One region of the Fictibacillus sp. NPDC058756 genome, then DNA from elsewhere that is predicted to be linked to it. Evidence: riboswitches for the same ligand, from Rfam matches in the RefSeq annotation. Region 1 holds a riboswitch; each other region holds the start of a gene.

The links. Region 1 has a riboswitch for S-adenosylmethionine ahead of ACFW35_RS00340 (LLM class flavin-dependent oxidoreductase). Riboswitches for the same ligand answer to the same signal wherever they lie in the genome.
Region 2: it holds a riboswitch for S-adenosylmethionine, as region 1 does, so the genes downstream of both, ACFW35_RS08745 (homocysteine synthase) here and ACFW35_RS00340 (LLM class flavin-dependent oxidoreductase) in region 1, are expected to answer to the same signal.
Region 3: it holds a riboswitch for S-adenosylmethionine, as region 1 does, so the genes downstream of both, ACFW35_RS04700 (MetQ/NlpA family ABC transporter substrate-binding protein) here and ACFW35_RS00340 (LLM class flavin-dependent oxidoreductase) in region 1, are expected to answer to the same signal.

The regions. Positions count from the first base shown of each region.
Region 1 covers NZ_JBHYPU010000001.1:60,294-70,303, forward strand. Annotated here, with positions in the region: gene ACFW35_RS00300 (CaiB/BaiF CoA transferase family protein) at 1-1,103, shown strand, start outside; gene ACFW35_RS00305 (hypothetical protein) at 1,610-1,876, shown strand; partial or broken gene ACFW35_RS00310 (alkylphosphonate utilization protein) at 1,957-2,060, shown strand; partial or broken gene ACFW35_RS00315 (SDR family oxidoreductase) at 2,069-2,406, shown strand; gene ACFW35_RS00320 (VOC family protein) at 2,533-2,922, opposite strand; gene ACFW35_RS00325 (helix-turn-helix domain-containing protein) at 2,980-3,840, opposite strand; partial or broken gene ACFW35_RS00330 (cupin domain-containing protein) at 3,976-4,379, opposite strand; gene ACFW35_RS00335 (acyl-CoA dehydrogenase family protein) at 4,404-5,585, opposite strand; SAM riboswitch class I at 5,674-5,789, opposite strand; SAM riboswitch class I at 5,950-6,053, shown strand; gene ACFW35_RS00340 (LLM class flavin-dependent oxidoreductase) at 6,175-7,569, shown strand; gene ACFW35_RS00345 (MetQ/NlpA family ABC transporter substrate-binding protein) at 7,589-8,413, shown strand; gene ACFW35_RS00350 (hypothetical protein) at 8,797-8,985, shown strand; gene ACFW35_RS00355 (GNAT family N-acetyltransferase) at 9,109-9,600, opposite strand.
Region 2 covers NZ_JBHYPU010000001.1:1,729,652-1,739,661, reverse strand. Annotated here, with positions in the region: gene cobA (uroporphyrinogen-III C-methyltransferase) at 1-562, opposite strand, end outside; gene ACFW35_RS08780 (DUF3906 family protein) at 575-796, opposite strand; gene ACFW35_RS08775 (nitrite/sulfite reductase) at 811-2,439, opposite strand; gene cysC (adenylyl-sulfate kinase) at 2,454-3,053, opposite strand; gene sat (sulfate adenylyltransferase) at 3,019-4,215, opposite strand; gene ACFW35_RS08760 (phosphoadenylyl-sulfate reductase) at 4,240-4,944, opposite strand; gene ACFW35_RS08755 (YezD family protein) at 5,052-5,195, opposite strand; SAM riboswitch class I at 5,282-5,387, opposite strand; gene ACFW35_RS08750 (sulfite exporter TauE/SafE family protein) at 5,601-6,512, shown strand; SAM riboswitch class I at 6,554-6,658, shown strand; gene ACFW35_RS08745 (homocysteine synthase) at 6,780-8,087, shown strand; gene ACFW35_RS08740 (GntR family transcriptional regulator) at 8,440-9,168, shown strand; gene gntK (gluconokinase) at 9,215-10,010, shown strand, end outside.
Region 3 covers NZ_JBHYPU010000001.1:947,128-957,137, forward strand. Annotated here, with positions in the region: gene ACFW35_RS04685 (LysE family transporter) at 1-242, shown strand, start outside; partial or broken gene ACFW35_RS04690 (ArdC-like ssDNA-binding domain-containing protein) at 477-736, shown strand; SAM riboswitch class I at 744-860, opposite strand; SAM riboswitch class I at 1,052-1,166, shown strand; gene ACFW35_RS04695 (alpha/beta hydrolase) at 1,247-2,056, shown strand; SAM riboswitch class I at 2,115-2,231, shown strand; gene ACFW35_RS04700 (MetQ/NlpA family ABC transporter substrate-binding protein) at 2,358-3,179, shown strand; gene ACFW35_RS04705 (hypothetical protein) at 3,219-3,392, shown strand; gene ACFW35_RS04710 (sigma-54 interaction domain-containing protein) at 3,799-5,637, shown strand; gene ACFW35_RS04715 (tartrate dehydrogenase) at 5,798-6,883, shown strand; gene ACFW35_RS04720 (aldehyde dehydrogenase family protein) at 6,900-8,348, shown strand; gene ACFW35_RS04725 (SDR family oxidoreductase) at 8,345-9,118, shown strand; gene ACFW35_RS04730 (MFS transporter) at 9,164-10,010, shown strand, end outside.

The DNA.
Region 1 (10,010 bases):
ATTTCAGTCAGTATTTACCCGGACCGTTCGCCACATTAAGGCTTACAGAAATGGGGGCAGAAGTCATTAAGGTGGAATCTCCATCAGGCGACCCTGCCCGTACTACAGGTCCAAAAAGTAATGGAGAAGGAATTGGATTTAAGGCAAATAACCGGGGGAAAAAGGGTATCACATTGAACCTGAAACATGCATCAGGGAGGGAAATAGCCCTTCGTCTTGTAAAAGAAGCGGATGTACTTATTGAAAGTTTCCGTCCTGGCAAAATGGCAAAACTCGGTCTCAGTTTTGAAGAAGTATCCAAAGTAAATCCGAAAATCATCTACTGTTCCATATCTGGATATGGACAGGACGGCATTTTAAGCACTCTTGGCAGCCATGATATCAATTACATGGCACTCAGCGGGGCACTCGCTCAGCTTAAGGATGATAATGGCCGTCCAATCCACCCATCTAATACGTTTGCAGACTTTATTGGAGGGATGGCAGCCAACGAAGGGATTTTAGCAGGACTCGTTTCCCGATCAATAACAGGCAAGGGGAGCTATCATTCTATCTCCATCACTGAGGTCATGGCTTCCTTTATGGTCAATCATGTTTTGATAGAAAAGGAAACCGGAACAAGAAACGGGTTCGGTGTATTAAACGGTAGTATTGTTTCTTATGCACTGTATGAGACAAAGAACGGCCGTTTTGTAAGTCTAGGAGCACTGGAATCAAAGTTCTGGAACAACTTTTGCCTGGGAGTAGATCGTCCGGATTGGATACCGCTGCAGTTTTCAAGAACTACGACAGACTGTTCTATCTATAAGAAAATGATAGAACTCTTTAAGAGCAGAACAATGGATGAGTGGAGTAAGTTCGGTATGGATACGGACTGCTGTCTTACTCCTGTTCTTGAGGGACACGAACTCGCTAAGCACCCGTATTTTTTAGAAAAAGAAGCCGTGCATGCAGGCGGTCAGGTTAAGATGCACAGCGGGCTGAGAACAGAAGATCTGCCGTCTGCACCAGAAAAGGGAGAACATACTGACGAAGTACTTAAAAAGTTGCTTCATATAACTGAAAGTGAGCTTTTGGCATGGAGAAGTGCGGGTATTATATAAACAGGCTCTAAACAATATCATTAATATTTGTTACTTTAACCGTATCTTTGAAGGATACGGTTATTTTTATTAAATTTTCAAATCCACTAAACTAATAATATAGACATGTCTATCATCACCACGATAAACCCTATTAAAACCAGCCTTATCGAGTAAAATCACACTGCTAATGTTTAAAAATTATTTGTTACTATGAATCGTTTTCGTATAAAAAGAGTTACTTCGGTTTGTTTAAGTACGTCATTAAAACTCTTATTTAAATTGATATTCTATATATTTCAGATGAAAAAATGTAAAGGAGATATGCGGATGGCATCTAATATTCTGCTGTAAAATGCAACAATTGCGGGCGTTCGGCTATTGAGGACTTTTATTATAAAACGGATGAAAAGGTTACCTATTGCAGACGTTGCGGATATAATTATTCCATAAAAATCATTCGTGAAACAGCAAATCATAGGGAATATAAAGAAGATGAGAGAAAGGGTTATGGTGTCTTGTTTTTAGTGAAAAAAGATAATACAAGTCAAATGCAGTTATTTAATTCGACTGTGACAGAAAAACAAATTGAGGAAAACAAAAACATTTTTATGAAAGAGGATACTGATAAAGACAGAAGCTATTTTGTTACTTTTCATAATGGTGTTTTCAATGTTATATCGGGAACTCCGCCAGAGAATTTTCATTTGCCTTTTGAGGAATATAAAGAAAAAATGCGTAAAAAATATGGAGATTTTGAGTACTTTGATGTATTAGTTCCAATAGAAGATTGATTTGTAATAATACACTTAATGTTAGGCAGTTAGCAGTGAAACATATGGTAAAATTACTCATGAATAATGGAGGGATGATAGTGTCTAACTTGCCTAACTGCCCAATATGCAATTCAGAATATACATACGAGGATGGAATTTTGTTGTTTGTCCTGAATGCGCACATGAATGGACTTTAGAAACGAATCATAATTTGCTGGAAAAGCGGCTTACAATAGTGCAAAACATGGCGTTATCGGTCTTGCTAAGGTTGCAGCACTAGAATCAGCTGCAGAGGGTGTTACAGTTAACGCACTATGCCCTGGTTATGTAGATACTCCTCTTGTTCGCGGTCAGTTAGAAGACTTGGCTAAAACTAGAAATGTATCCTTAGATAAAGTGCTCGAAGAAGTAATTTATCCGTTGGTTCCGCAAAAACGTCTTATGGAAGTAAGCGAAATTGCAACTATGCAATGTTCTTATCAAGTGACAAAGCGAAAAGCGTTACTGGACAAGCGATCGTTATCGATGGTGGATATACAGCTCAATAAATAATAAATGATAAAAACCTTAGCTTATAAAAGCTAAGGTTTTTATGTCTTGTTTTATTAGGGAATCTGCCGGCACTCTGGCTAGAATACGGGCTGGAAAGAACTCCCGTGGAGATGAGCAGACTCTTAGCTGTAACTATAAATCTCAACTTCACTCATCAACCCATGTGTATTGCCTTCAGAATCTTTAAAGAATACCATCCATGATTCGGTATTTTTCATTTTTGCCACGACATGAGGTGAATCTATAAAAGTTACACCTTTTTCTTTAAGGCTTTCATACGCTTGTTTGATGTGTTCCACTTGAAAATAAATGACAGAGCTAGAATGGGCAAACTCCTCTTTCTCAGGAAGACTTAAAAGAATTCTAATCCCCTTACAATCGAAAAATGCCATTGATTCTGTCCGAAATAATAGTTTTAGACCTAAGATATCCTCATAAAAATGAATAGAACGTTCTATATCATGAACCGGCACTGCAATCTGTCCAACTTTTTGAATACGATCAGTTTGAATAGTCATTAATAACCTCTCCTTCATTGTTTTCTCCTTCATGATAAGCAATTATAAAAATTAATTCTTATCCAATATCACCTTTTTTCGATATTGAAGGGGAGAGAGGCCAACATGCTGTTTGAACAATTTACTAAATGAAACAGGATTTTTCAAACCAATTTCAAACGTAATATCCGTAATCGAGTATTCTAGATTCTTTAACAGAGAAATCGATTTAGCCATTCTTAACTCTGTGATGTGCTGAAAAGGTGTTTTCTTAAAGATCGTTGAGTAATTTCTTAAAAGATGATTAGGTGATAAGCATGCCACTGCCGCAATCTCCTCCAATGAGATCTGTTTATCATAAAATGCTCTAATATATTCATGGGCAATGTTAATTCTCTTATAAATTTCTTCACGAGTAGACATACGAATGGCATCTAACATATCGACTTCACGTAAAGTCTTTATTTGATCCCTTAGGATAGATTGCATAACAAGATGAAAATATTCATCCAGCAAGGCTGAATCATTTTTGTATTCGCTAGCTCTATGTTTTAAATGATTCAGTTGGTAAGCGAGCGTTTTCCTTTTTTGATATGTTTTATCAAAAAAGGAAGCAGGAGTACTTGTTTTAAATGGATCATCTAATAATCGGCTCGAAGAATCTGACATATTTCGTAAAACATCCCCTGCAAATTCCTCTTGAAAAAAAACACAAAAAGATTCAACATCATTGTATTGGTCAATTGTGATGGTATATGGGCCTTCATTAAGGAGTAGATAACTGCCTTCTTCTACAGCAAAGTAACCTTTATTTGTTTTGTAATGAGCTTTGCCGAATGAAAAGGTTTTAATAGAGAGAAGCCCATTACCTTCCCAATGAAATTGATTACTCTTTGCATGGAGTATGTAGTTCGATGCATTATTATCAGCCATTTTAATTTCCCCTAAATAGAGTTTTGTAAGGAAAATTATACCTTATACATGTTAGGTATAAGGTGTTTTTTTAATAATGTTCCACATGAAACAATAAAAAAATAGAAGGTGATTTTATACAGTAAACCTTTAAGATTAATCATATTTAACCCCAGGCCATTTTTCTTTTAAGGGAATTCATCAGCTCAGGACTTGGATTTAAATTTGATTGAACAATTTCTTTTGTTGTTAAAGCTATCCATTGACTCAATGACACATCAGCAAAGCGGTCGCTCTTAAACATTCTAGAAACCAAAGGCTCTAATTACCTGTATTTTGAACGTAATGACCGAATGCGAAAGGAACATAACCCACATCACCTGCTCTTACATCGAATGTCCTCGCTGTTCCATTCCCGGCAAAAGCCGTCATTCTCGCTTTACCTGCTAAATATATTGCCACTCATCATTATTAGGCTGCCAATGCAGCTCTCTCATACCGTCAGGCTTTATTTCTACTAATGCTGCAGCTATTTTTTGAGAGATAGGAAAATTTTCTGTCAGTTGACAGATCTATTCAAGTATTTATATATGTTCCTCCTGCGATAGTGCTGCATCTGCCAAAGTGTAAACGATCGCATCATCTGTCGGAGGATTATGAAGTCCTGCACGCACATCACGAAAATGTCTTTGCAGCGGATTTGAAGCGGAAAGACTCCTTGCCCCGACGATTCTCATCGCTAAATCAACTACTTTGTTCGCACTGTTCGTCGCAATATGCTTAACAGCAGCAAGCTCTGAAGCCATATTTGTCCGCTGCTCTGGCTGTTCGACCCATTTTCGTGCTACAGCATATAACACCTGACGTGCATTAAAAAGTTCCAGTTCAATCTTTCCAATTTTTCTTCTTACTTCCGGGACATCTTTTATTGGACCTGGTAAAGTACTCGGACTGTATTCTGAAGCGAATTTTATCGCATAATCCTTTGCGGCGGCGGCAATCCCAATATAAACGGCAGGTACTTGAAGATACCATCCTCTTGCTGTGGCTGAACGGCTATCTTCTACAAATAAGAGGTCTTCTTCATCAACAAGTACATCTTCTAGTACAAGGTCATCACTTTTGGTGCCTTTCATAGATATGCTGTCCCACGTTTCTTTTACAGAGACACCTTCTCGTTTATGATCAACTAAAATAAACCCCTTTTTACCGGTGTGATTAAGGTCTGCTGTAATGATGGAATAATCGAGAGCTTCAGCCATAGAAGTAAATGCTTTATTTCCGTTCAATCGCCAGCCGTTTTCTTCTTTTATTGCAGTTGTGCCAGGAGTTCCGCCTCTTGAAGGACTTCCTGTAGCTCGTTCTGTCTGAGCTAAATTGAAGAGTAATTTTTCCTGAACAATTAACGAGCTGACTTTTTCAAAAGCTGAACCTTGCCAATGCCAGTTTTCAGCAGTTTCAAGCATCACACCTAAGTGCCACCCCAAAGATAGAGCAGTAGGGGCATCGCCTTGAGCTATAATTTCTTGCACCTGTAAATATTCAAGAAGGTTGAGGCCTTTGCCGCCATACTCTTTTGGTATAGTCAGAGAAAGGAAGTTCATTTTTTTTAGATCTGCGAAATTCTCGTAAGGGAAAGTACCTTCTGCATCAATCGCATCGGCTCTTGTGCTGAAAATTTCTTTTAGTTCTTCAGCTTGTTTTAAAATCTCTTCAATGTTTGTTTGTTTCTTATCATGCTCTGCTTCAACATAAGTTTTTGTCACGAATTTTTCCCCCTGCAATTATTTTTTCAGAGGACATAAAAAAATCCTCCTTTCAAAATGACGAAAGAGGACATTGTTAAAGAACTCTTTCTCATCTCTCAGACACTAGCATGTCTGCTGGAATTAGCACCTTTCTTATCTAATAAAGATAAGCGGTTGCTGCAGGATCTTAGGACCAGTTCCTCCCCTGACTCGTGATAAGAATAATAGATTATAAATATTAATTGTCATCACTATAAGATACCAGGTAGCATATTGTCAACGAAAAACTGAAAACTTAAAATTTTTATATTATTTTGGGAAAGTGCGTTGACAGACTATTTTTATTCCTGTATATTCTGTTGATAAATTGAATACTATCGATTTCTTATCGAGAGAGGTGGAGGGACTGGCCCTTTGAAGCCTCGGCAACAACTATTTTTAGAACTGTGCCAATTCCAGCAAGCTTACAAGCTTGATAGATAAGGAGAGATCAAATGCGTTTTTTCCATTTCACGTATTTTATTAACCTCTTCTTATTCATGAAGTGGTTTTTATTTTTTCTCTTGGGAGCGGTACAAAAAATTCATACGTTACGGAGGAAATCATTTTGAGTAAAGAAATTTTGTTAAACGCATTTGAGATGACAAGTGCCATGCATAACTCTCATGGACTTTGGAAGCACCCGGAAAATAAACGGCATAAGGGTTATAAAGACTTAGATTATTGGATTGAATATGCCAAGCTGCTGGAGAAAGGGAAGTTTGATGCCATATTTTTTGCAGATGTTCTAGGTGTCTATGACGTTTATCAAAAGAGTAAAGCCCCTTCAATCAGGGATGGACTGCAGGTTCCGTTAAATGATCCCGCTCTGCTTATCTCAGCGATGGCTAGTGTAACTGAAAATTTATCGTTTGCAATTACGGTTAGTACCACATATGAACAGCCTTTTGGAAATGCACGCCGTTTTTCTACACTCGATCATTTAACGAAAGGAAGGATTGCCTGGAATGTCGTTACTTCCTATCTTCCTAATGCAGCCAGAAATTTTGGCCTGGAGGATATGATTAAACACGATGAGCGTTATAACATTGCTGATGAGTATCTAGAAGTGTCTTATAAGCTCTGGGAAAACAGCTGGGAAGATGGTGCGGTTGTTGAAGATATCGGGACGGACACTCTGGTCGATCCTGAAAAAGTACATGAGATCAACCACGAAGGACAGTATTTTAAAGTGGAGGGACCTCATTTAAGCGAGCCATCCCTGCAAAGAACACCTGTTATTTATCAGGCAGGCACCTCAGAAAGAGGGCGTGATTTTGCCGCAAAACATGCTGAGTGTATTTTTGTAGGAGGTCCGACAGCAAAAAGGATTCGTTTCTATGCAGATGATATTAGAGAGCGAGCAAAAAAACATGGACGGAACCCTGAGAATATTAAAATCTTTTCTTTCCTAAACGTTGTTGTTGGAGAAACTACAGAGGAAGCAGAGCGGAAGTTTGAGGAATATTCAAAGGTTTGGAGCTCTGATGCAGCAAAAGCACAGTATGGGGCAAGCGGATATGATATTGCTGAATACGAAGAGCTTGATCCAGACCTTCCATTTGAATATACAAAGTCTACAGAAGGCGGTCATTACAAGGCTGCCACACTTACAAAGGATGCACCTAAAAAACTTACTGTAGGAGAAGTGTTGAACCGGTTTGAGTCACCTGACAGGGGAAGCTATATTGTTGGCAGCCCAGAACAAGTAGCAGACGGGATTCAAGCTCAGTTTGAGGGCTCTGGTGTTGATGGATTTAACTTAAATCACCTTGTAACTCCGGGTGATCTGGAAGCTTTTGTGGAACTGGTCGTACCGGTCCTTCAAGAAAGAGGACTGTATAAAAAAGAGTACAGCAAAGGAACGTTGAGGGAAAAATTATTTCCGCATGGAGAGAGCTTATTGCCAAGTGACCATCCAGCAGCAAAGTATCGAAGAGTTCTAGCGGAAACTAACCAATAGAAAAGGAGTGGAGAGAGGAATGAAAAAAATAACTCGTTTAATCATAGGGCTCACAGCCATCATTGCTTTAGCTGGATGTGGAGCTTCAGGAGAAGGGGAAAAGAAAGATATTACACTCGGAGCTACCGTTCCATATAGCGATATGCTTGAAAAAGGAGTAAAGCCATATTTAGAGAAAAAGGGATACAAAGTCGAGGTTAAGGAATTCAATGATTATGTACAGCCGAATATATCACTTAAGAGCGGTTCGCTGGATGCAAATTTGTTTCAGCATAAGGTGTATATGGACGCTTTTTCAAAAGAAAATAATATGAAATTATCAAGTGTAGTGACGGTTCCAACAGCACCTATCGGCATATACTCCAACAAATTTAAATCGCTTGAAGAAATTAAGCCTGGGAGCACGGTCGCACTAGCAAATGATCCAACAAATCTAGCTCGCGGTTTAACGATTTTAAGAGATAACGGATTAATTGAGATTGATGATAAAGCAGATCCGTTGCGCGTATCAGAAAAAGACGTTACAAAAAATCCGAAGAAGCTTAAATTTCAGCCAGTAGAGGCGGCTCAAACTCCCCGAACATTAGAATCTGTTGATTTAGCAGCGGTCAATGGAAACTTTGCGATCTCATCAGGTTTAAACTTAGAGGACGCAATTGTAAAGGATAAGCTTCCAGAAGAAATCATTAATCGAATCGTTGTTTTAGAAGAAGATAAGAATTCAAAGTTGGCTAAAGATCTTAAAGCAGCTGTTGAATCTGAAGAATTTAAAAAAGTAATCAATAGAGAGTTTGAACAATTCCATAAACCTGAATGGATGAATAAGAAAACTGCTTCAAAATGAGTTTACTATAAATTTTTTTTAGGCTCTATTTTAAAAGATTGGTGCTTTTTTAAGACCCTTCGTTAGCAAGTTGATTGGAGCGCAAGGTGCGAGACTCCTCGAAAATAAAAACCACATTTTCTTCGTGCGATGTAACGCTGCCGTGGCCTTCCTTGTCCTACGGAATCAGTGTGACAGGAGAGACCATTCAATGTCGCAAAGCGACGAGTGGGCTCACCGCACGCCCCTCGTGGAAAGCGAGCATATTGGTGTGGAAATCAACCGCTCAAACACTATAAGTTTGCGAAAACATCCATTTTTATTAATATATCTAGCAATAGCCGTTACCTTTTTTATACGGTTTCATAGAATATGTTATGTTGAAAAATGGGGGGTGATGGATAGTGAATAATTGCCCGCACTGTGGTTTGTTTCGATACGATTTAAGTGGATGTATATGCAGCGATCAAGAGTATAACAATGATTGGAACGAAAGAGCTATAGATGAGATTTTCAGCAGTGAAAATACGTTCCTAAGAGCACCTAAGAAATTAAAAAGACCAACGAACCTGCAAAATCCAACAAACTTTTAGGACAAACAGTCTCATATATATATTTTAAAAACAGACAAGCTGGCTCAACATAACGGGCCAGTTTTTAAAATTAATAGCACAAAAAAAGCAGACCCAACAATTATTATGGATCTGCTAATTTAATCACATGGTTAAACCTAGTGATGGAGGCGAACTTAGCTTCCTTACATTAGAAGTACGAGCACGGTTTTGCTGATTTGAACCTGTAAGATTTTTTTGGATAACGATACTTGAACCGATTTGTCCTTGTACCTCAAAGCCCCATTGTTTAAAAGCTCTAAGAGCATCCGTGTTATCTTCATCCACAGTACCATAAACCACTTGAATGCCTTGTTTTAATAGATGGTTTTCAAAAACTGGAAGAAAAGAACTGGCGATTCCTTTTCCTTGATGCTTTGTATCCAGCACAACGTAATCTACTAAAATCATATTGCCTAATCTAAAGCGGTAACTAACAAAACCTGCGATCCTATCACTGCTGTCACAAACAACCATGACCTCATTAGCCATCCCTAAAATAAGCTGGATGACTTCTTTTTTTACTTGAAAGTTGTTAACTACCATATCAACTAAAACAGGATTGTCTTTACCAGGAATCCACTTGCGAATATACAAAAATATTCCCCCTTATATTACTCTGCAAAGGAGAAAAGATTAATAAAAAATGGATGAATATACTGTTTAAGCACAGCTGTTTATTTTTATTAAATTCCCCCTTGCTTGTACTATATGTGGTTGTCCAAAAATGGTTTGGATAGAATCCCAGTTCCTGATGAAAAGGGCTTTTTCATTTAGGTAAATGACAAAAAACCGGGGGGTCGCCCGGTTTTCTAAGTGACTATTCGTTAAAAAAATTAAGCTTATGCAGGTCTCTTCTTGCAAGCTTTCTTTCTTTTTTTTAATGGGAATAAGATTGGTAGCACAATAGACACCCCCTTCTATATGTGAACCTAGGAAAAGGACAATGACTGTACCTTCTTCCATAATCTATCTTACGCAAGCTTGTCTGAAATGTTTGGACAAAC
Region 2 (10,010 bases), 1.7 Mb from region 1:
TTTTACCGTGTTTTGTCAGCTTTTCACAGATATAGGGAAGGTTACCTACACCCATGTAGATCGCTAAAGTATCAATCCCTTTTGCTAAACAGTCCCATTTCAACTCTTCTTCTTCACCCTTTTTCCTGTGACCAGTAACAATCGCGTAACTTGAAGCGATGTTCCGATGTGTAACCGGTATACCTGCGTATGCAGGAGCTGCAATTCCTGAAGTGATACCTGGTACTACTTCAAATTCTATACGGCTTTTTGAAAGTGTTTCTGCTTCCTCTCCGCCTCTACCGAAGACGAATGGGTCGCCGCCTTTAAGACGGGTTACTGTTTTGCCTTTTTGAGCGTGCTTTACTAAAAAGCTATTGATTGTTTCTTGTTTCATGGAATGGTAGTTTGGCAGTTTGCCGCAATAGATAAGATCGCACTCTGGTTTTGCATGAGCTAAAAGTTCCTTATTCACCAATCGGTCATACAAAATCACGTCTGCTTTCTGTATGCACCGCAAGCCTTTTACAGTAATTAACCCTGGATCGCCAGGGCCGGCTCCGACAAGATAAACTTTTCCCATCATCATCACTCCTTAAGGATTTAGTATGGTTTCCCTTTCATATAGTACAAACCCATTACCGCTCCGGATTTTTTTCTTTTCGTAGAGTGAAATCTCCTCAACATTTGGCTGTTTCAAAAAATACTTTTCAAGTTCAACATCTACTAGCTGAAACGCCTGTTCATCTGTTGAAGCGGCTATTACAACAGGAATAACTTCTGATTTTAAGCTCACTTCAAACCGGTATAAATACATAGGAAGACCTCCTTTTACGAAACTTTTTCTTCTAATTGCTCTGAGATTTGATCTAGCTTTATTTGAAGAGGTTCAAGACCCACCCTGTTGATATAATCGAAAAAAGTTTCTAGAGGAAGCTTCGTTTCTTTAAAATGATCCAGAAAACGAACTAGTACTTCATCAAGAAGATCAGCATGAAACTTTCCTTTCAGCTTTTCATTAAACTTTCCACCATCATCAAGTGTTCCGCCAACGTAAATCTCAAAGGCTTGCACCATCTTTTTATCTTTTGTTTTTAACAGTACGCCTTGCAGACCGATATCTGCGATCTGACGCTGTCCGCAAGAGTTTGGACAGCCGACCATATGAATCCTTACCGGTACGTCAAGTGTGATTCTCTGATCCAGGCTTTCAGCGATTCGGCGCATTCTTTCTTTCGTTTCAACCAGTGCTAGATTGCAATATTCAATACCCGTGCAGGAAACAGAATGGCCGATAAAAGAAAGAGGCTGTGTCGTGATTCGTTTAAAGATATCTTCTTGAAGCAGCGATTCAACGTTTTCGTGTTTCACGTTAGGAATAATTAAGTTTTGAGAATTTACAGTTCGGATCTCACCGTTTCCATATAACTTTGCTATTTCTGCAAGCTTCAGCACTTCATCCGCATCTAATCGTCCGACTGGCACATTAAAGCCAATATAGCTTAATCCTTCTTGCTTTTGAGGATGAACACCATAGAAATATCCGCCGTTCCAGCCTTGAAGTGCATCTCTGCCTTTTGAAGGAAGCTGTCCTGTATATTCTAAGAGTTTCTCTTTGAATTTTTCTGGTCCCCAGTCTGCCATTAAAAATTTAAGTCGCGCGAGGTGGCGTTTTTCCCTATAGCCGTAATCACGGAAAATGGTAGTAATCGCAATAGCTACTTCTTTTACCTGATGCGGTTCTATAAAGACATCAAGCGGCTGCGCTAAGAACGGCCGCGACGATAAACCACCGCCAATCTTAATATGAAAACCAGGAATCTCTTGATCATCAACTTCTTTATAAGCCGGAGTAAAGGCTACACAATTAATCTCTGCATGCGCACTGTTATTCACATTAGAACTGATGGACACCTTATATTTTCTCGGCAGATTAGAAAAATCTTCATTGTGCTGAAAGAATTCATACACTTCTTTTACAATCTCTGATGTATCAAATAGTTCATGAGGATCTATCCCGGCAATCGGATTCCCCATAATATTTCTCGTAATATCACCGCATGCCCCTGCACTTGAAAGCCCAACCTCTTCTAAACGTTTAAATATATCCGGGATTTGTTCAATGGTCAGCCAATGAAACTGAATAGCCTGTCGTGTCGTGATATCAAACACGCCTCTTCCATAATCTTTGCATATGTGAGCAAGAGCTTTTACTTGTTCGTAGCTTAAAATGCCAGATGGTACATTGACCCTCATCATGAAGTATCCATCTTCTTTCGGTCGCTGTAAGTACAGACCTGCCCACTTAAAATTGTCCCACTCTTCTTTCGGTATAGAGGCGAATCCGTTTTTTGAGTAATGAGGGATATCTTCAAATATTTTTAATCCGTCTTTTACGAGCTTCCTTTGTTCTGTTTTATTGAGCTTAGGATTATCAGCCCACGCTTTTTCATATGCCATATTATCAGTCCCTTTTATATAAGTTTTTTCTCTTGCAAAAAAGTCAAAATTGCATCTACACTCTCAGATACATTCTTTTCATTTGTTTGAATCGTAAGAGCAGGAGACACCGGTTCCTCGTAGGGGGAATCGATTCCAGTGAAATCAGGAATCTCTCCTTTGCGAGCTTTGCTGTACAGTCCTTTCGGGTCCCGTTTTTCACATTCTTCGATCGGGCATGAAACAAAGATCTCGACGAATTCTTCTTCTGAAACAATCTCTTTTGCTCTTTCACGGTCTTGTATAAATGGTGAGATGAATGCTGTCAGCACAACTGTTCCATTATCTACAAACAGCTTAGAAACTTCAGAAATCCTGCGGATGTTTTCTGTTCTGTCTTCATCTGAAAACGATAGATCACGGTTCAATCCATTTCTGATGTTGTCACCGTCAAGCACATAGTTTCGGATGTTTTGTTCATAAAGCTTTTTTGCTAGTGCATTAGCAATGGTGGACTTTCCTGATCCGGACAATCCTGTAAACCAAAGGACAAAGCTCGAATGATTGTTTTGCTTTCTTCGATCTTCTTTTGTTATGGAACTATCGTGCCAGACGGTATTGTGCAGTGTGCTCATTTGTACCTCCTTTAAGTTGGTTTTCTTCATGTCGTTTTAATCCATCGATCAATACTTCAACTACTTCCTTGCGGCTGAATGTACTTGGAGGCAATTCCCCATTTCTTAGAAGTTCTCTTACTTTCGTTCCAGATAAAATCACATGATGTTCACTCGAATGCGGACACGTTTTAGAAGAAGCCATGGCCTCACATTTTGTGCAATAGAAGCTGTGTTCAAAGAAGAGTGTGGTGATACCGATCTCATCGGCGGTAAACTGTGAAAAGATCTCCTGAGCTTCATACGTCCCGTAATAACTGCCTACACCAGCATGATCACGGCCAACAATAAAATGTGTGCAGCCATAATTCTTTCTCACAAGTGCGTGAAAAATGGCTTCGCGCGGTCCGGCATAGCGCATCGCTGCAGGAAATACAGCAAGGAATACACGGTCACTCGGATAATAGTTTTCAACAAGTACGTGATAGCTTTCCATGCGCACATTTGCTGGAATATCATCTGACTTTGTTTCGCCGACAAGCGGGTTTAGAAATAGACCGTCAACAGTTTCTAGTGCAGTTTTTTGAATGTATTCGTGTGCACGATGCACAGGATTTCTTGTTTGAAAACCAACAACTGTTTTCCATCCCAAACTGCTAAACTTCTTTCTAGTTTCACTTGGGTCCAGGTGGTAGTTCTTAAAGGATTTTTTTTCAGGGCGTTTAACGAGCGTGATTTCCCCGCCTACATAAATCGTTGGTCGCTCCAGCAGCTTCTTTACGCCTGGATGTTCTATGTCAGAAGTTTTATAGACTTTCTCTGCTTCAATATGCTTATCTGGGAAATAGATATCCTCAACTTGCAAGATTCCGTATGTCTCGCCATCACACACGAGCCGAACATCTTCTCCTGTACTAAGAGATTGTGCGGTTTCATGGGTCACTGGCAATGTAATCGGGAGACTCCAAACCGTTCCATCACTCAGCCTGATACGATCTACGACAGATTGATAGTCTGCTTTATTTAAAAAACCGGTTAATGGGCTGTATGCTCCGATCGCTATTAATTCAAGATCACTAAGTGCTGTTGCATCGAGTTCAACTTCTTTTTGTATGTGCTCATACGGTGTATCCGGTCTAAACCGATTAATTAATGTTCCTCCGTGTGCATGTAAAGTTGCCATATTGTTTCTCTCCTCCTATTTTTCTTAGCCTTCATGAAGACCGCATTCTAGTTTCCCAGTTCCTGACCAGCGGCCGGAACGGATATCTTCGGGGTCAATAGCGGCTTTAGTGCAAGGTTTACAGCCGATACTTGGATACCCATTATCGTGCAATGTATTATACGGCAGATTATGTTTATGGGCGTATCGCCATATGTCTTTCCACGTCCAGTGAATGAGCGGGCAAATCTTAATACTGCGGAAACGCTCATCTTTGTTAATAAACTGCGTGTTTTTCCTCGTAGGCGACTGTTCACGGCGCAATCCTGAAAGCCATGCTTTTACGCCGTTGAGCTCTTCTTCTAAAGGGATTATTTTTCTAATGCTGCAGCACTGATTTGAATTTACCTTCCAAAGCTCTTCACCATGATTAATTGCCTGTTCCTCAAGTGATAAGGCGGGTGTCTTAAGCTTAATTCTCAACCATGGATACCTTTTCTTTGCAGCATCAATCACTTCGTATGTTTCCTGAAAGTGCAGCTGCGTATCCAAAAAGACTACTTGAGCATCTGGTTTGACCTGGGAAACAAGATCTACTAAAACACTTCCTTCGATTCCAAAGCTGCACGCATATACGAGATCGTCGCCATACATTTCATACGCCCATTTCAGGACATCTAATGCACCTTTCTCAAGGTTGTTACTATTAAACTCTTGGATGTTGTTATCCCATGTTTCATAAGTGAGCAATTTTTTACCTCCTTCATGAAAAACAAATAGACCAACAAAAAAGCGGCTTTAACGTTTTAAGGGACATGCCCTTTACGTTAAAACCGCCTCTAGTTTTCTAGTCAGCGCTATTTAATTCGTACCTTTTCGTTTTTTTCGAGTTGAATCACTTTTCCATCTTGCACAATTAAAGTTATGGATCCAAATTTGATGTTGCTCAGCATTTTCTGAAGCTGAGGAAGAAAATCGTTTTCACTCTTTTCGTTCGCCACTCCACTGGCCTCCCTTTTTTACAAAATATCTCTAATAAAATAAAAAAACCTTCCCATTTCGGAAAGATAGTGGAGGTAAACGTATTACCTTATCTTCCAAAATGTAAAAACATTCTGCTGGAGTTAGCACCTTACGAATCGCAGGTTGCCGGGTTTCATCGGGCCAGTTCCCTTCACCACTCTGGATAAGAGTTTAATTTTTAAAAATCATATCACATCTGAAACAGATATCAAGCCCTAATTTTTTTATTTTTATTTTTTCTGAAAAAATTAAACCTGCAGTTGACAATTTGTCTTCCTGGAACATATAGTAATAACTAAAATTTCATCCGCATTGCTGATCGGAAAAACCGAAGGCTCTTAACATGACTTGTTAAGGGCCTTTTTATTTTGAGGAGGATTTTGATGAAAAAGTTAATAGTTCTAGCGCTTATTGGACTTATGGCACAGCTGATCGACGGCTCACTTGGAATGGCATATGGGGTTACTTCGACTTCTCTGCTCTTGGTAGCGGGGATTGCGCCCGCGGCAGCCTCCGCCTCTGTCCACCTTGCTGAAGTTGTGACAACAGCTGCATCAGGAGTATCCCATATCAAATTTGGAAACGTTGATCGACAGGTGGTTCTCCGTCTAATACTGCCGGGCTCGATCGGCGCATTTTTAGGAGCTTGTTTTTTAAGCAGCCTTCCAGGAGATATTGTGAAACCCTATGTTTCTCTATTTCTTATTATTCTTGGAATCTATATTTTGTTTCGTTTTCTCTATAAACTTGGAGAAACAAAGACGGCACCCTCTGATAACTCTTTTTCAAAAAAACAGCTTATGCCCCTTGGCTTACTAGCGGGATTTTTGGATGCGACAGGGGGTGGTGGATGGGGTCCTGTAACAACACCTGTCCTTATGGCAAAAGATATGAAAACTAGAAAAGTTATAGGTTCCGTTGATACGAGTGAATTTGCTGTAGCTGTTTCAGCATCTGCTGGTTTCTTTATTTCATTGGGCTGGGAGCAAGTTGAATGGCTATGGGTTGGTGCCCTCATGGCAGGCGGTATCGTTGCAGCTCCTATTGCAGCATGGCTTGTCCGAATAATTCCCGCACACATTTTAGGGGTTTTAGTTGGAGGACTGATCATCATAACTAATGTTAGGACACTGTTTTTAACCATTGGTTTGTCATCTCATGTAATGATTGCCATTTATTTTGTTCTTGCAGCATTTTGGGCAGTAGGCATTATCTATACAGTAAAAAGCATTCCGAAAAAAAGTAATGAAGAAAATAAAAATCCGAAATATTTAAAAAATTCAGTTGACTATTGATTGCTAGCTATGTATTATAGTCCTTAATTCAATATTCAATCTTCTTATCCAGAGAGGCGGAGGGACTGACCCTATGAAGCCCGGCAACCAGCAGAAATGCATGGTGCTAATTTCAGCAGAACAGCTTACGTTCTGAAAGATGAGACTTCGATCGTGTGATATCATCGGGACCTCTTCTTTTGGAAGAGGTCTTTTTTAATGGATAAGTTGAATCTGAAATTCATATTGGATGACAAAAAAATTTAAACAATAAGGAGAGATTTGAAAATGAGCGAACAAAAAAGAGAGTACGGGTTTGAAACAATTTCATTGCATGAAGGACAGAAAGTAGATACTGCTACAGGTGCTCGAGCGGTACCGATTTATCAGACAACATCGTATCAGTTTAACAGTACTGAACATGCAGCAAATCTATTTGCTTTAAAAGAATTCGGAAATATCTATAGCCGTTTAATGAACCCAACACAAGATGCGTTTGAACAGACGATTGCAAAATTAGAAGGCGGTGTGGGGGCACTAGCTGTTGCTTCCGGTCAGGCTGCCATTACGAATGCTATTTTCAATATCGCTGGATCAGGCGATGAAATTGTTGCCTCTACTTCTCTTTATGGCGGAACGTACAATCTCTTCTCTGTGACTTTGCCAAAACTCGGGATCGAGACACGGTTTGCTGACATCGATAACCTTCAATCGTTTAAAGATGCAATCACAGAAAAAACAAAAGCAGTGTATGTTGAAACAATTGGAAACCCAAAAATTGATGTAGCAGATATCGAAGGTCTTGCTAATATTGCTCATGATGCCGGTGTCCCGCTTATTGTTGATAACACGCTTGCTACACCTTATCTTTGTCGTCCGATCGAGCATGGTGCTGATATTGTCGTACACTCCGCAACAAAATTCATTGGCGGCCACGGTACATCTGTTGGCGGTGTAATCGTTGATTCAGGCAAATTTGATTGGAACAACGGTAAGTTCCCTGGCTTAACAGAGCCAGATCCAAGCTACAAAGGCATCGTTTATACCGAAGTATTCGGTCCGCTTGCATATATTTTAAAAGCTCGTGTCCAGTTGCTTCGTGATTTGGGTTCATCCATCTCGCCATTTAACTCATTTTTGTTTATTCAAGGGCTGGAAACCTTGTCATTGCGTTTGGAGCGGCATGTTGAAAATACCCTTAAAGTAGCACAGTTCTTAGAAAACCATCCTTCAGTAGATTGGGTAAATTATGCTGGTCTCGCTAGCAGCCCCTATTATGAGTTAGCACAAAAATACTTGCCTAAAGGGGCGGGAGCTATTCTTACGTTTGGTGTTAAAGGCGGCGTTGAAGAAGGCAAAAAACTAATTGAAAATGTAAGTATCTTCTCTCATCTGGCTAACGTGGGAGATTCTAAGTCATTAATCATCCATCCTGCCAGCACAACGCATCAGCAGTTATCTGAGGAAGAACAGAGAAAATCAGGAGTTTCACCTGAGTTAATCAGACTTTCGATCGGAATAGAGACAGTAGATGATCTTATTTATGATCTCGATCATGCATTAGAAGCAATTGCTCTCTCTCCTAGCGAACTTTAGCAAAACAGAATTGGACTCAAAAGATGCATTTTGCATGCGATTGTATCGGCAAAATAATGACGAATACAAGTGAAAAAGCTAACGTAAGGTAAAATTACAGATACTAAGGCTCATAGATGTTTGACTGAGTTTGTAAAGAAAAGGGCTGGATCAAAGATATTATACTTTTGATCCAGCTCTTTATTTATGTAATCATCTATGCCGATCGGCCTCATGAAAACTCCCCTTCCCCTTTTAAATTCCAAAACTGAGAACTTTAATTGTACGAATAAAAGCGCTTGCATTATTAAAAGCTTATATTATAATACTTGTATACAAGTATACTAACATCAATGAAGGAGGTTATTTTTTTATGGAAAACCACGAGTCACTATATCCTGAAAAATGGCTTTCAAAGGCATCAACTGGTGAGCGTGTAACATGTGAACTTAGGATGCGCATTATTTCAGGTTTTATTGAAAGCGGTACCATTCTTTCCGAAAATAAACTTGCTGCTGAATACAATGTAAGCCGCTCTCCTATCCGGGAAGCTTTAAAGATCTTGGCAAATGAAAATCTTATCCGTTTAGAGCGGATGGGTGCGGTAGTCGTCGGAATATCCGATAAAGAAGTTGAAGAAATTTACGATGTACGTCTGCTTATCGAAACATTTGTGTTTGAACGCCTTGTGAAGCTCGATGCTGCGAGTTTAGTTAGAGAACTTAATAAGATTTTAGAAATGATGCAGATTGCTATTAAATATAAAGATGCAGATGAATTTGCCATTCAAGACGTGTTATTTCATGAAACGATCATTCGTGCAATTAATCATTCCTACATTACAATGATTTGGAACAATATAAAACCTGTTATGGAAAGCTTCATAATTTTATCAATGCGGATGCATTTTAATGAAAAATATGATGATCTATCGAGAATTGTTAAAAACCATGAACTTTATATTGATGCAATCAATACAAAAGATAGAGATATTATGATTCAATCCTTGCATCAAAACTTTGATGATGTTCAGGGAAAAGTGGATGATCTTTGGATGTCACAACGAATGCTTTCTAAAGCACGGGAGCAAGAAAAGGAGTAACTATATGTTAGATATCGACGCACAAACAGAAAGTAAGACTAGCTATATGATAGGAGTCGACATTGGAACCACGAGTACAAAAGCAGTTTTATTTAATGAAATCGGTGAAATTATTCAGCAGGAAAATATAGGATATCCCCTTCATACTCCTGATATTTCAACTGCTGTACAAGATCCTGAAGAAATTTTTTCAGCTGTTATGCAAGCCCTTACAAATGTTGTGAAACGATCTGGTCTTTCGGAAAACAAAATTTCTTTCATTTCTTTTAGCAGTGCCATGCATAGTGTCATAGCTATGGATCATGGTGATCAGCCGTTAACACCTTGCATCACCTGGGCAGATAATCGAAGTGAAGGATGGACTCGTAATATTAAAGAAGAGTTAAATGGACACGAGATATACAAAATGACCGGAACACCTATACATCCAATGAGTCCATTATGCAAAATTACTTGGATAGTGAATGACCTCCCCGAGACAGCAGCTAAGGTAAAAAAATATATTGGCATTAAGGAATATATTTTTTATAAGCTCTTTAATAAATACGTCGTTGATTATTCCCTTGCATCTGCAATGGGTATGATGAATCTAAATAATTTGGACTGGGATGAAAAAGCATTAAATGTTGCCGGAATATCGAGGAAACAATTATCTTCCTTGGTGCCGACGACAGCTATTTTTAAAAACTGCCATCCTGATTTGGCTAAACAGATAGGAATTGACCCAGATACTCCTTTTATTATAGGAGCAAGTGACGGAGTGTTATCAAATCTAGGGGCGAATGCGATCAGTAAAGGCGAAATAGCTGTCACGATTGGTACAAGCGGTGCGATTAGAACTA
Region 3 (10,010 bases), 890 kb from region 1:
CCAAAGTTATTTTGTATGGAATCACAGCTATGTCTACATTTGTCATACCATTTTACACTACTAATATAAGCTTAATTTTATATTCACTGTTTCTTGCTTTTGTCGGTTTTGTAGGCACTGTTTGCTGGAGTTTGTTCGGTTCCTTGTTTCAAAAATTCTTAACAAGATATAAAAGTCATTTTAATGTGGTTATGGCTTTATTACTTTTATATAGTGCCGTATCCATATTTTTAGAGAAATAAGTAAGCCGAAAAAGTTTGTGAAATATTGTACTTAAACAAAAGGGTGCATTTCTTGAAGATTGAGCTGTCTTATCAGGCAGCTTTTCTTATTCAGCTAAAGGGTAGGATTATTGAATAAGAATATGAATTTATTAATTAAGGTGGAGTTGCTCCATTCCTTTAGGGAACACAATTCGCTTCGGAAGACAAAAAAATATGAGGAGGAGAATAAAAATGAGAAAGAGTGTTTACGAGATGGTGACCGAGAGAATCATAGAGGAGCTTGAGAGCGGTGTTGTTCCTTGGCAAAGGCATTGGGTGAACGGGGAGCGGTGAACTGGAAGACACAAAAGCCGTATCGAGGAATCAATACGTTCTTGCTCGGAGCTGGAGAGTACGCGACGTTCAAGCAGATCGAAGAAGCGGGAGGGAGGGTGAAAAAAGGCGCAAACTTTAATTCCTTTCAACGTTTATTTCTAATAAAAAAAGCTCAACCCAAAAGGAAGAGCTTGTAAAAACTCTTCCTCATCTCTCAGAACACTTTCATGTTCTGATGGAATTGGCACCATACTGTTTTCAGAAGAAAACAGCGGTTGCCGGGCATCGCAGGGCCAGTCCCTCCGCCACTCTTGATAAGGAAATCAAGTACCTATTCATTTAATAAACTTAATTATATCTATTTTCAGAACTTTAGCAATATTTTTTCATCAAAATTATTAATTGATATTGCGTATTTTGTGAATAAAAAGCTTTTCATGGCAAGTCTAATACAATATTCTTGTTGACACCAAATTACATTTCCTCTATCATTATCCTAAATTTAATAAAAACTCTTATTAAGAGCAGGTGGAGGGAATTAGCCCAATGAAGCCCGGCAACCATCGGTGTACATTATTTTATACCGGAACGGTGCTAAATCTAACAGCTTACGCTGAAAGATGAGAGGACGAACGGACCTAAGTATCAGCCGTGTTCTCTCATGAACACGGTTTTTTTGTTGAATAAAGACGGAAAGGAGAACAATTATGACAAAACCTGAGTGTTTTACGTGGAGAGGTAAAGTGCTGGCACATACGATTCATTATCCCTCACTACAAGCTGTTGAAGAAGGAGCATATCCACTCATCATTATCTGCCACGGGTTTACAAGTACAAGAATTGGTGTGGATCGATTATTCGTAAAAACCGCAAAGGCACTTGTTAAACAAGGGTATGCGGTTCTGCGTTTCGATTATGCTGGATGCGGTGAAAGTGAAGGTGAGTATGGAGAGAATGGGTTTTATTGTTTAATCGATCAAACGCAAGCAGCCATTTCGTTTGGCCGGTCTCTTCCGTGCATTAATTCCGAAAGTGTTACGCTGATCGGCCATAGTTTAGGTGGTGCTGTAGCTGTTTGTACAGGTGCGATAGATAATCGAATCGGAAATATTATCCTATGGTCAGCTGTTGGACGACCATATGAAGATATTACGACAATTGTAGGATACAACAATCAGTTAGATAACGTTATTGATCATTTAGGATATGCAATTACTGATGACTTCATTTCATCTCTCAAGCCATTTTCACCGATTGACGATCTGTACAAATATAATGGCAACGTACTTTTCATTCATGGAACAGGAGACATCGTCATTGATGCTGTATATTGCTCAGAATATTATTACCATGCCAAAAAAAGGATAAAGGGAAGTGCAGAAATGGTTTTAATTGAAGCTGCCAGCCATACGTTTTCAACTATTCCGCATTTTAAACAGCTTATATCTGCAACATCGTTATGGCTTTCAAAATATGTTCCTGCAGATGTAAACCCTACTTTGAAAAAAAGTGTTTAAAAAGTGATTGACATTAATAGTAAATTCTGTAATAATACAAAGTAATTTGATAGGAATACTCTTATTAAGAGCAGGTGGAGGGAACTAGCCCTATGAAGCCCGGCAACCATTCATGCTGAACGGTCAGTATGGAAACGGTGCTAAATCTAACAGCAGTTAAGCTGAGAGATGAGAGGAAATCGGATTTTTTCGAGAAAGCCTTTTGTCTCTTTTATGAGCTCAGAAGGTTTTTTTGCATTCTGCCTCTTGAAGAGTTTTATCAAAGAACTATAGAAAAATTGGGGATAGGGGAGAAAGAAAAATGAAAAGAATGATTCAAGTTTTATTCGCAAGTGTGGCAGTGTTTGTATTAGCTGCTTGTGGATCATCAGCAAGTGGCGGAGAGAAAACGGAAAAACTAGTAGTTGGGGCATCCAACGTACCGCATGCTGAGATCCTGGAAGAAGCAAAACCACTTTTGAAGGAAAAAGGCATAGAATTAGAGATTGTTAAATTCCAAGACTATATCTTACCGAACAAATCACTATATGAAAAAGAAATCGATGCGAACTACTTTCAGCATATTCCATATTTAACACAACAATTGAAAGACAACCCGAAGTATAAGTTTGAAAATGCTGGCGCCGTTCACCTTGAGCCGATGGGCGTTTATTCAAAGAGACATAAGTCATTGAAGGATCTTCCGAATGGTGCGAAAGTTATCTTGAGTAACTCTGTTGCCGAGCATGGTCGCATCCTCTCAATCTTTGAAGCAGAAGGACTAATCAAGCTTAAAGAAGGAAAGGGATATGAAGCGCAACTTAGCGATATTGTAGAAAATCCGATGAACTTAGAATTTGTGGCAGACATCGATCCAGGTCTATTAACAAAAACGTATGAGCATGATGAAGGAGACGCGATTGTCATCAACACAAACTTCGCGATTGATGCGAATTTGAATCCGAAAGAAGATTCTATAGCTCTTGAAGGATCTGAATCACCATTTGCGAACATCATCACGGTTCGTGAAGGCGACAAAGATAAAAAAGCGATCAAAACATTGCTTGAAGTGCTTCATTCAAAAGAGATCACAGACTTTATTGACAAAGAATACAAAGGTTCTGTGCTTGCTGTGACGGAGTAAAGTGAGGTTATTTACGTCTTATTTTCGAGGTGAATGACATTGGGAATCTTATCTGATCGTGTAAACGAGCGCAGGCGAAGAATCATTACTTATATTCTTTCTGTAGCTAAATTAGAGTATCAGCAAAGCGATAAGGATTATTATCACAAACTTCCTTTAGCCAAATTGGAACAAGAATATAAGGAATTTCAGGAACTGCAGAAAAAGTTATAGCAAGTGTACAAAAAGCAGCTGGTTATCGGTTGCTTTTTGTTTTTTGCACGGAGCAGTTGCGATTTCTTTCCCCAGATAAATAGACTTCCGACTTATCACAATAAAACTGACCAAGTAAATTACTTCTTCTTTAAGTTGGATAAAGAACTCTAAGTAATTGGTTACTAATTGAACAAAGCTCTTCATCATATTATTCCGCAATACCAGCTAATAGAAGGTCAATAGATAAGACTAAAAAGCTGAAAAAGACATGTTACAATAAAAATGACATACAAAATAAGCTTCAAAGGCAGGACTTGAAGTTATTGTTATAAAAGTATTTTATTGAAGTATATATTACTTTACCTAGCCTCTATTTTTGCATTTATATGTTAAATTATAAAACAAAGAAGGGAGTGTAGAGAAAATGATCGCTTTGTATAAATTAAATAAAACACTAGAAGCTATCTTCATTCAACTATTAATCAAACAAGGTATTCAACCAACCTGCCTTCATTCTAAAAAATCGATTATCGATCATATGATGAACCCTTTTGTTCTGATTACTCCTTCACCTTATGTAAATGAGGTTCAATCATTTTCTATCCCAATTGTACCTCTTTCCCTTCATTTAAGTGATTTCGAAAAAACGATTAATGAACAAAATCTTTATGAACAAAATCTCTTAATTATGGTGTCAGATGAAGAAAAAAAGTGGTTAGACACTGAAAATCTTCTGATGTATCATAACCATTTTGATATTTGCAGCAAAGAATTTATTAAACTCAGTAATGCCAATAAAAACACAACATTTCTTGTTCCTTCTTGGGAAAGTAATCTCCCTATGTCTAAACGAACAAATGAAAATTTCTTTTATGTTCATCCTTCAATGGATACTGTGGTTTCCGCAATACGCCAGGCAATGAATTTAACTGATGTGACGAAAGAGATGTTTAAAGAAAAATACCAGGTACAAGCCATTGCCGATTCTGCTCATGATGGTTTAATAGCGGTAGACAAGCAAGGAAAAATAACACTAACCAATAATAATGCGAAAAAATATCTGGGACTAGAAGGAGATGTGGTGGGACGGAACATTACAGAATATATCCCACATTCCGATATGCTGAGGGTACTGCAAACCGGTAAGAAAGAAATAGGTGATGTAGCCAAGATCCTTGATCGCCAAATCATTATTAACCGTTACCCCGTTATTCTTAACAACACTGTCGTTGGCGCGGTATCTAATTTTAAAGAAATTACCGACTTGCAAAGAATGGAAATGAAACTAAGGAAAAAATTGCATGAAAACGGATTAGAAGCGAAATACAGACTAGAGGACATTATTGGGGAAGTCCAAGGGATTCGTGAAGCTAAAGAACAGGCCAAGATCTTTGCGCAAACAGATGCAACGGTACTCATTACAGGAGAATCTGGAACAGGAAAAGAATTGGTTGCACAAGGAATCCATCTGCAAAGCAGTCGGGCAATTGGTCCCTTTGTTGCCGTTAATTGTGCCGCTTTTCCTGAAAATTTACTAGAGACTGAATTGTTCGGTTATGAAGAAGGCAGTTTTACAGGAGCAAAGAAAGGTGGTAAGCAAGGGCTGTTTGAATTGGCGCATGGAGGAACTTTGTTTTTGGATGAAATCGGAGAAATGCCATTGCAAATTCAGGCTCACTTATTACGAGTTCTGCAGGAAAGATCGATCCGGAGAGTCGGAGGACAACGAACCATTCCTGTTAACGTACGGATTATTGCAGCAACCAATACAAACATCGAAGACGAAATTGAAAAGAAGCAGTTTAGAAAAGATTTATACTATCGTTTAAATGTACTTTCACTTGAATTGCCGGCTTTGCGAAACAGACTAGAGGATGTTCCCTTGCTTACCTGTCATTTTATAGAGCAATTTAATGAACAGCATCAAAAGCAAATTAAAGTGATCGATGAAGATTTTTATTCCGTTTTACAAGACTATCACTGGCCAGGAAATATTCGTGAGTTGCGAAATGTTTTAGAACGAATCGTTTTGCTTCAACAAGGTTCAGTCATAACGGCTAAAGATGCCTCATTTTATTATCCTAAACTTAGAAAGAAGAGAACTCAAACAACTGCCAGTTCCAGTATTGCGACTATTAAAGAGAATGAAAAAGATTTAATTCAAGGTGCGCTTCAACAATATAAAAGCAGGGCAGAAGCGGCAAAATCTCTTGGAATTGACCGATCGACCCTTTGGCGTAAAATCAAAGAATACAAGCTTTGATGTTTTATTTTGAAACAGATGATGCGAAATAAAACGAATGAAGTAGAATCACTGTTTTTGTTTGCCCTATTATACCCAAATAATTCAGAATATTTAAAATTAACTGAATTGGCATGAAACTTGCATTAGTAATTGGCAAACAAAAAAATGAGGTGATAGCTTGCAACATTTCTCAATAGCGGCCATACCTGGAGATGGAATTGGGCCTGAAGTCATGGCAGAAGGGTTAATAACATTAAAGAAAATTGAGGAACTGCACGGGGGCATTCATTTCTCCATTGACACATTTGATTGGAATTGTGATTACTATTTAAAACACGGAAAGATGATGCCAGAAAATGGCCTGGACATTCTGCGGGATTACGATGTGATTTTGCTTGGTGCCATCGGTGCACCAACTGTTCCTGACCACATTTCAGTATGGGAATTGATCCTGCCCATTCGCAGGGCCTTTCAGCAATATATCAATTTGAGGCCTATTAAACTATTAAGAGGTTTAGAGAGTCCTCTACGGTATAAAGCCCATAAAGATCTGGATTTTGTCGTAGTGCGTGAAAACACAGAAGGAGAATACTCCAATATGGGAGGGAGGTTACATGAAAACACTCCCTTTGAACTTGCGGTACAAAATAATGTCTTTACGAGATACGGAACAGAACGAGTTATCAATTATGCCTATTCCCTTGCTGAAAAAAGATCGAGGAAAAGGATGACTGCAGCTACAAAATCAAATGGAATCAATCACTCGATGCCTTTCTGGGATGAAATCGTCAAGGAAGTGAGCAAGCATCATCCTAACATCCAGACGGACATCTATCATATTGATGCACTGGCAGCTTATTTTATTACCAGACCGGAAGAATTGGATGTTGTCGTGGCAAGCAATCTGTTTGGCGATATTTTAACAGACCTTGGCGCAGCAATTGTGGGTGGTTTAGGACTGGCACCTTCAGGTAACATAAATCCGGAAAAAAATTATCCTTCGATGTTCGAACCCATTCATGGTTCTGCACCTGACATCGCCGGAAAGAAAATGGCCAATCCGATTGCGCAGATTTGGAGTATTAGCTTAATGATGGAGCATCTTGGTTTTTCTGATATAGCGGATTTGATCGTATCATCGATTGAAGAGGTGCTCATTGATCGAAAAGTGTCTACCCCTGACCTCGGAGGGAAAAATTCGACCCGTGAATTTGGAGAAGCTATTCATCAGCAAATGACCAAGAAAAGTATAAATTTTATTTAAGGAGATGAAATAAAAGATGACTGAGACAAAAACTTCTCTCTTACATGAAAAAAAATACCCTTTATACATTAACGGGAAACCCATTTATTCCGACCATAATATTCCTGTTTACCATAAGTACACAGGAGAATTGATCGCATCCATCTCAAAAGCTGATAAACATCATGTGCACGAAGCTGTGTCTGCAGCTGAAAGAACCTTTCAATCCGACCAGTTAACGGCTTTTCAACGTTCTACTATTCTATTAAAAGCAGCAAATTTAATGGAACAACGACGCGAGGAATTTGAGCTTTCTTTAGTCAGAGAAGTTGGAAAAACCCGTAAAGATGCAGCAGGGGAGCTGGATCGAACGATTAACACGATCCGTTTGTCAGCAGAAGAGGCGAAACGGATTGCTGGAGAAATGATTCCACTGCAGGCGACAGAAGGGGCAGATAACCGGTTAGGGTTTACCATTCGCGTTCCTAAAGGGGTTATTGGTGTGATTACCCCATTCAATTACCCTTTGTTATTAGGCGTCCATAAAATTGCACCTGCTCTTGCTGCGGGCAATACCATCGTGATCAAGCCTGCTACTGCAACTCCGCTGGCTACCTTTGGGCTGGTAGAACTTTTAGAAGAAGCAGGTCTGCCAAAAGGATATGTGAACATCATTACCGGATCAGGAAGTGAGGTGGGTGAATGGCTGTTGGAAGATGAACGAATCGCGATGTATACGTTTACTGGCTCAGGTGAAGTAGGTAAGCACATTAAAGAACGAAGCGGTTTACGGCCGGTAGCACTTGAACTGGGAAACAACTCCCCGAATATTGTTCATGAAGACGCAGATCTGGACCTTGCTGCCAAACTGACCGCAAGCCGCAGTTTTCATAATGCAGGACAAGCCTGTATAGCCGTTCAACGCCTGTATGTACATCAATCTGTATTGAATGAGTTTACAGAAAGCTATTTAGCGTACGTACAACAGCTGAAAGTCGGCGATCCGGAAAAACCAGAAACAGATGTAGGTCCGATGATTAGTGAGAAAGAGGCGATTCGATCTGAGAAATGGGTGAATGAAGCGATCGAACAAGGAGCTAAAGCATTGCTTCCGGTAAAGAGGGAAGGAGCGATCCTATATCCAACAGTACTTGTGGACACGAACCCTTCAATGAAGGTGGTTTGTAAAGAAGTCTTTGCACCTATCGTCTGTATCATCCCTTATCAAGATATTGAAGAAGCTTTTCACTCCGCCAATCAATCAGAGTATGGTTTACAAGCTGGGATTTTCACTCGTGATTTGCAGCTGGCGATGAAGGCAGCGAAGGTACTGCAATACGGGGGAGTCATTATTAATGATGTATCCACTTACCGTAATGACGTTATGCCTTATGGGGGAGTCAAAAATAGTGGGATTGGAAAAGAAGGTCCGCATTATGCGATTCAAGAAATGACAGATGAACGAATGGTGGTGATGAATCTGTGAATACTGGATTGTTAGAAAGAAAAACAGCCATTATTACTGGAGCAGGATCAGGTATGGGAAAAGCTGCAGCCAAATTATTTGCTGCACAAGGAGCAAACGTTGTATTAGCGGATTTAAATAAAGACGCTGCAGACCAAACGGCAAAAGAAATAGATCAGACCGGACAAGTTCTCGTAATTCAAACGGATGTGGGAGACGATGAAAGTGTTCAAAATCTTGTAAATGAAACATTCAATGCATTTGAAGATATGGATGTCCTAATTAATTGTGCAGGGGTTCCACAATTCTTTACCCCGATTGAAGAAATGAGCATTAGTGAATGGGATAAGATTATGTCAGTTAATACAAAATCCATTTTTCTAACCACACGTCATCTTGTCCCTTATATGAAAAAGAAGGGAAAAGGTTCGATAATAAATATCGCATCGATTGCAGGGATCCGGGCTAGGCCAGGACTAAATGCCTACTGTGCATCCAAAGGAGCTGCCATTATGCTAACGAAAGCATTGGCGCTTGAATTAGCCCCATTTAAAATCCGGGTTAATGCCATTAATCCAGGTCCTGCTGAAACCCCAATGCTAGGAAAATTTTTGCCTGGCGATGCCCAACAAGTAGAGGAAGATAAAAAGAAGATCTTTCTTGACAGTGTTCCTTTAGGCACGCTAATCCAGCCTGAGGATATTGCCCAAGCGGCTTTATATCTTGCTTCTGATCTCTCCAAGGCTATTACTGGGGAAATCATGAATGTTGACGGAGGAAGAGGAATCTAGATTGCTTAATAAATCCAGCCATTTTAATTAAAAGGGGAGAATGTTATGAATCAGTCGATTGTCACGATTGAAGAGCGCACTACTAAAAAAGTCTTTAGGAGAATCATTCCCTTTATTTTCTTGTTATATATTGTCGCCTTTCTTGATCGGGTAAATCTTGGTTATGCTGCATTAGATATGAATAAAGACTTAGCAATTGCCAGCTCTACTTTCGGATTAATCTCTGGAATTTTTTTCTTCGGCTACTTCCTGTTTGAGATTCCAAGTAATATACTGCTCCACAAGGTTGGTGCGAGAAAGTGGATTGCACGCATCATGGTCAGCTGGGGCATAGTCGTTATTTTGACAGCATGGGCTCAAAGCGCTACACACCTCTATATTTTACGTTTTCTTCTTGGCGTAGCAGAAGCTGGCTTTTTTCCAGGAGTTATTTTATATATTACTTATTGGTTTCGGGCGAAAGAACAGGCTAGAGCCTTTGCTTTATTCATGACTGCGCTTGCAGCCTCCAATATTATTGGAGCTCCATTATCTACTTGGATCATGGATAACATTAGTTGGGCTGGGATGCAAGGATGGCGCTGGATGTTTATTTTGGAAGGAATACCCGCAGTTATCATAGGGATTGTTACGTATTATTACCTAACAGATCGTCCACAAGAGGCAAAATGGTTAACAAAAGAAGAAAAAGAGTGGCTAATTCAAGAAATTCGCTATGAAAACGAGCAAAAAGAGGGCAGCAAGCATTATTCTGCACGTCAAGTATTGTCTAATCCTCACGTTTGGAGACTATCTTTCATCTACTTAACACTAGTTATTGGGTTGTATGGAATTGGATTTTGGATGCCTACCATCATAAAATCATTTTCATCGATTCTTACGAACACGCAGG